2 regions of the Rhizobium indicum genome follow, and region 1 is predicted to be linked to the other one. Evidence: riboswitches for the same ligand, from Rfam matches in the RefSeq annotation. Region 1 holds a riboswitch; the other holds the start of a gene.
What was found. Region 1 has a riboswitch for S-adenosylmethionine ahead of metA (homoserine O-acetyltransferase MetA). Riboswitches for the same ligand answer to the same signal wherever they lie in the genome.
Positions count from the first base shown of each region.

Region 2: it holds a riboswitch for S-adenosylmethionine, as region 1 does, so the genes downstream of both, FFM53_RS10440 (O-succinylhomoserine sulfhydrylase) here and metA (homoserine O-acetyltransferase MetA) in region 1, are expected to answer to the same signal.

Region 1 covers NZ_CP054021.1:2,839,769-2,842,976, reverse strand. Annotated here, with positions in the region: gene FFM53_RS13970 (aldose epimerase family protein) at 1-300, opposite strand, end outside; gene metA (homoserine O-acetyltransferase MetA) at 527-1,450, opposite strand; SAM riboswitch at 1,499-1,576, opposite strand; gene FFM53_RS13960 (ABC transporter ATP-binding protein/permease) at 1,691-3,208, shown strand, end outside.
Region 2 covers NZ_CP054021.1:2,101,668-2,104,875, forward strand. Annotated here, with positions in the region: gene FFM53_RS10425 (DUF995 domain-containing protein) at 1-277, shown strand, start outside; tRNA gene FFM53_RS10430 (tRNA-Gly) at 408-481, opposite strand; gene FFM53_RS10435 (2'-deoxycytidine 5'-triphosphate deaminase) at 541-1,635, opposite strand; SAM riboswitch at 1,709-1,787, shown strand; gene FFM53_RS10440 (O-succinylhomoserine sulfhydrylase) at 1,830-3,014, shown strand.

The DNA.
Region 1 (3,208 bases):
GCCGTTTTCATTCGGCTCGAGCTGATAGTCCTTGCCGTCAAGCGTGAACCTGCCGCCGCCGACGCGGTTGGCGCAGCGGCCGGGCGTCGCGCCGAAGTAGGACGAATAGAGGAGGTAGCTGTCGAAATCGTCGAAGCCGAGCTGCAGCGGCGCATCATGTCCTTCGAGACGCAGATCCTGGATGACCGCGCCCCAGCTGATGATCTTGGCCGTCAGCCCGCCGCCCTTGATCACGACGCGATAGACGGTCTCGCCCGCCTGCGTCTGCCCGAAAACGTCCCGCTCCAACTTATCCGACATGATCGACCGTCCATTCTGTCCCTGCTGAAAATTCCTCAATTCGGAATCGATTTGAGGAATGTGCAGCGATTGAAAGTGTGCATTGCACGTCCGACGAAGACGCGCGGTGTGGTAGGCTTCAGGACAGGAACCTGCCCGGATTTGCTTCGATCCGCAACCGGCGGATCAGAAAGAAAAGCCACAGCAGTGGTGCGGCGGCATCGGCTCCAGGCGTGATCGGCAACGGTCAGAGATCGCTGCCGATCTCTTCCACATCAAAGGGCGTCGTCTGGTAGATTTCGTTGATCCAGTTGCCGAACAAAAGATGCGCATGGCTGCGCCAGCGGTTCTGCGGCGCAAGCGCCGGATCGTTATGCGGGAAGTAATTGTGCGGCATCTTGATCGGCACGCCGGCATTGACGTCGCGGAAATACTCGTCGGAAAGCGACGTGGAATCATATTCGACATGGTTGAACATGTAGAGCCGCCGGCCCCTCTTCTCATGCACGAGGCAGACGCCCATTTCGCTGGACTCCATCAGGATCTCCAGGCTTTCGGATTTCTCGATATCGGCGCGGCGCACTTCGGTCCAGCGCGACACCGGCACTTCGAAATTGTCGGAAAAGCCGTTGAGATAGATCGAGGAAGGCTTCAGGTTCCGGTGGCGGTAGACGCCGAAGGCCTTCTCTTTCAGCTCGTATTTCGGAACGCCGTGAAAATGATAGACTGCCGCCATCGCGCCCCAGCAGACGTTCATCGTCGAATGGACATTCGTTTCCGTCCAGTCAAGAATCTCCTGCATCTCCGGCCAATAGGTGACATCCTCATAGGGCAAAAGCTCGATCGGCGCCCCGGTGATGATGAAGCCGTCGAACTTGCGGTGCTTTACTTCTTCCCAGGTCTGGTAGAAGGCAAGCAGATGGTCCTCGGACGTATTCTTCGCCTTGTGGCCGCCGATACGGATAAGCGACAGCTCCACCTGCAGCGGCGAGGCGCCGACGAGACGGGCCATCTGCAGTTCGGTCTTGATCTTGTTCGGCATGAGGTTGAGCAGCCCGATCTGCAACGGTCGGATATCCTGACGGATCGCCAACGTCTCGGTCATCACCCGCACACCCTCCTGAACCAGGGTTTCGAAGGCGGGCAGCGTATCGGGGATCTTGATGGGCATTGCGGTCACTCGATCAAAAACAAAAAACCGGCGGCGACAAAAATCGCTACCGGTCCGCACGCGGCCCTTTAGCGACTTTTTTAACGTGGCTGCAAGCCGGCCGGCCAAATCACCACGGAGGCCTTAATTAGACCCAGTCGGATTGCGAATCAACTGGCGAGTACATGCAGGAGAGACTCATGCAAGCATCATCACACTTTAATGACTGATAGAATCTGTTGATAGACCGGTAACGCCACCATGTTATTTATAAGGGTATGGGCGATTTGGAAAAGCGTAATGGCAGATAAAATCGAGGGGAGGCCGGGCATCCGGAGGCAGGATAGGGTAGGGTATGATTTAAGCCTGACATATCGCCTCGGCGTCATGTTCTCAGCATTCTGGAATTCGGAAGTGCGTGGCAAGGTGCTGTTTCTGGCGACCGTGCTGATCCTCGTTATCCTGGCGACGTCCTACGGCCAGGTCATTTTGAACGAGTGGAATGCGCCCTTCTACGACTCGCTGGAGCGCCGCGACCTCGGCGAATTCTTCCACCAACTCGAAATCTTCGCGATGATCGCCGGCACACTGCTGCTGCTCAACGTGCTGCAGGCCTGGCTGAATCAGATGACGGCGCTCTATATGCGCGAAGGCTTGTCCCGCGATCTGGTTGACCAGTGGCTGAAGCGCAAGCGGGCGCTGCGGCTTGCCTCCAGCGGCCTGATCGGCGTCAATCCGGACCAGCGCCTGCACGAAGATTCCCGCAACCTCGCCGAAAGCACGACGGGATTGGTTCTCGGCCTGCTGCAGTCGACCATTCTTCTGGTGAGCTTCATCGGCGTGCTCTGGGAACTTTCCAGCGGCTTCATCTTCCGCATCAGCGGCCATAGCTTCTCCATTCCAGGCTACATGGTCTGGGCGGCGATTTTCTATGCCGCTTCCGCCTCGGTGCTGAGCCAGGTCGTCGGTCGGAAGCTGGTGAAGCTCAATGCCGACCGTTTTTCGAAAGAGGCCGAGCTTCGCTTCACGCTGATGCATGCCAATGAGAACATGCCGGCAATTACTGTTGCCCGCGGCGAGGAGAACGAACGCCGGCGCATCAACACCGACATCAGCTCGGTCCTGACAGTCGTCAAGCGGCTTGCCATGGCCAATACCAATCTCACCTGGGTTTCGGCCGGCTATGGCTGGCTGGTGATCGTCATCCCGATCATCGTTGCCGCCCCCGCCTATTTCTCTGGCGGCCTCACCCTCGGCCAGCTGATGATGTCGGTCGGTGCCTTCAACCAGGTCAACACGGCGCTGCGCTGGTATGTCTCCAATTTCGGCCCGATCGCCGAATGGCGCGCCACGCTGATGCGCGTCACCGATTTCCGCCAGGCGCTGGTCGAGATGGAAGAGGACTTCGACCTCAAGGACAGCATCGCCTATGAAAACGCCGCGCCCGACACGCTGACGTTGAAGGATGTGGTGATCGTCGCCAAGGTCGGCGAAGACATCGAGGAATGCGGCGGTTTTCGCCTGCGTGAAACCGATGTCGTGATCAAGGCCGGCGAAAAGATCATGATCAACGGCGATCACAGCGTCAATCGCAAGCTGCTCTTCCAGGCGATGGCCGGCCTCTGGCCGTGCGGCAGCGGCACGATAGGCCTGCCGCCAATCGACGACATGCTCTTCGTTCCGCAGGTTGCCTATGTTCCCGGCGGCACGCTGCGCGAGGCGCTGGCCTTTCCCGAACGTCCCGAAGCCTACGAGAAAGCCGCCGTCGAGGCGGCCCTC
Region 2 (3,208 bases), 740 kb from region 1:
GTCCTTCGGCACGGGCCGCTGGTTCATCACGGAGTCGGGTAAACTCTGCTTCAACGCCGACTGGCACGCCAAGACCGGAACGGCGACGGCGATCACCTGCTTCAGCCACCGCAAGAAGGGTGGCCTGATTTATCAGAAACGCGAACCGGACGGTGAATGGTACGTTTTCAAGAGCGCACCGGCACAAGCCACCGACGAATTCGCAAAGCTTCGCCACGGCGACTACGTGAGGTCTCAATTGGGGGGAATTGAGACGAGCGTCAGTAAGACCAAATAAAGGCGAAGCTAGGGGTTGCGCGCGGCCGAGGCGCCATCTGTATCCTTGTAGGAGCCGATGCCTGCGCGCAACCCTTTTCATAAAAGATTGCGAAGCGCCTTCAAAAGGCGGCGAACGGGCTGAGGGTGAGTGGAGCGGGTGAAGGGAATCGAACCCTCGTATTCAGCTTGGGAAGCTGCTGCTCTACCATTGAGCTACACCCGCGACGAAGCGAGATTTCCAACAGATGGGGGCCGCTGTCAAGTCGCGCCGGGTGCAACGCTTCAGATGCGGAAGTGCTTCGACAGTTTCAGGCCCTGGGCCTGGTAGTTGGAGCCGAGGCCGGAGCCGTAGAGGCTGGCCGGCTTTTCCTGCATATGCTCGTAGACAAGGCGGCCGACGATCTGGCCGTCTTCGAGAATGAAGGGCACTTCGTGGCTGCGCACTTCGAGCACCGCGCGGCTGCCGCGTCCGCCGGCAGGCGCATGGCCGAAGCCCGGATCGAAGAAGCCGGCATAATGGACACGGAATTCGCCGACCAGCGGATCGAACGGCGTCATCTCGGCTGCATAATCCGGCGGCACGTGCACCGCCTCGCGCGAGACGAGGATATAGAATTCGTCGGGATCGAGGATCAGCTCGTTGCGGCCGCGGCTGTGGAGCGGTTCCCAGAAATCGAAGAGGTCATGCTCGGCCTTCTTGTCGACGTCGACGACGGCGGTGTGATGTTTTCCGCGATAACCGATCAGGCCGTCCTTGTCTCCGGCGAGGTCGATCGACAGGGCGATGCCGCCGCCGGAAACGTTGGGCAACTTGCTGGCGACCAGCGTCTCGCTCTCGTGCAGCTTCAAAAGTTCCGGCTCGCCGAGCAGGGCCTGGCCGACGCGGAAACGGATCTGCGACAGGCGTGAGCCGCGGCGCACGACGATCGGGAAGGTGCGCGGGCTGATTTCGAGATAGAGCGGGCCGGAATAGCCTGCCGGGATCTTGTCGAATTCCTGGGCGTAATCGGTGATGACGCGGGTGAAGATATCGAGGCGCCCGGTCGAGCTCTTCGGGTTGGCCGAGGCCGACATGTCGGCCGGCAGCGCTAAGCTCTCCATCAGCGGCACGATGTAGACGCAGCCGGTTTCGAGCACCGCCCCTTCGGAGAGGTCGATCACGTGCAGGCTCAGCCGGTCGAGCTTGTCGGACACCAGATGCGAGGGGCCTGGCATGAAGCTGGCGCGCACGCGAAAAGCCTTGCCGCCCAAGCGCAGATCGAGGCTTGCCGGCTGGATCTGGTCGCGGTCCAGCTCCCGCTCGGAGAGCAGACGCCCCGTTTCGAACAGCGCGGAGATCGCGCGATCCGCCAGAATTCCCGTTTCGCGAGCCATCATGCCTCATCCATCATTTGCCGCCGACAAAACCAAACTCGGGGAATTGACGCAAGCAGCTAACAGCAGTATTGCAGAATTATCCCGTGGTGATTTGGCCGGTCGGCTTGCAGCCACGTTAAACAAGTGGCTAAAAAGACCGGGTTGAAACCGGTCTGCTTTTGCGACCGGTTTTTTTGTTATGTGAAGGTGATGGCATGAGCAAGACCTGGCGCCCCGCAACCCAACTCGTCCACGGTGGCACGCTGCGTTCGCAATATGGCGAGACGTCCGAGGCAATCTATCTCACCCAAGGCTTCGTCTACGAGACGTCGGAGGCGGCCGAAGCCCGCTTCAAGGGCGAGACGGAGGGCTTCATCTACGCCCGCTACGGCAGCCCCACCAACGACATGTTCGAAAAGCGCATGTGCATGCTCGAAGGCGCCGAAGACGCGCGCGCCACCGCTTCCGGCATGGCCGCCGTAACCGCGGCGATCCTCTGCCAGCTGAAATCAGGCGATCATATCGTCGCTGCGCGCGCTCTCTTCGGCTCCTGCCGCTGGGTCGTCGAGACGCTGGCGCCGAAATACGGCATCGACTGCACGCTGATCGACGGCCGGGATCTGGCGAACTGGGAAAAGGCGATCACTTCGAAGACCAAGGTGTTCTTCCTGGAAAGCCCGACCAACCCGACGCTCGAAGTGATCGATATCGCCGGCGTCGCCAAGCTCGCCAACCAGATCGGCGCCAAGGTCGTCGTCGACAACGTCTTCGCCACACCGCTCTTCCAGAAGCCCCTGGAGCTCGGCGCTCATATCGTCGTCTATTCCGCCACCAAGCATATTGACGGCCAGGGCCGCTGCCTCGGCGGCGTCGTGCTTTCCGACAAGGAATGGATCGACGAGAACCTGCACGACTACTTCCGCCATACCGGCCCGGCGATGTCGCCTTTCAATGCCTGGACGCTGTTGAAGGGCATCGAGACGCTGCCGCTGCGCGTGCGCCAGCAGACCGAGAATGCGGCAAAGATCGCCGATTTCCTGGCCGAGCAAGGCAAGGTCGCCAAGGTGATCTATCCCGGCCGCAAGGACCATCCGCAGGCCGATATCATCGCCAAGCAGATGACCGGCGGCTCGACGCTGGTCGCCTTCGAGCTGAAGGGCGGCAAGGATGCGGCCTTCGCGCTACAGAACGCGCTCCAGATCATCAAGATCTCCAACAATCTCGGCGACAGCAAGAGCCTGATCACCCATCCGGCAACGACGACGCACAAGAACCTGACCGAAGAGGCGCGCGCCGAACTCGGCATTTCTCCGGGCACGGTCCGCCTTTCGGCCGGCATCGAGGATACCGACGACCTGATCGAGGATTTCGCTCGGGCGCTCGCCAAGGTTTCGGCCTGATCGACAGATAAACGGCCGGACCTCACCAGGGTTCGGCCGAATCTCATTAAAGCGCGTCGCGATCTTTCAGATTCGCTCCTCGCGCTTTAGTTTTTGTTTTTACGCATGTCGCGCAAAACCGCTGCACACTTTTGCGCGCCATGCTTGGGGTTCGGCCGTTCCGGATCTCACCAAGGTGAGACCGGGGGAACAAG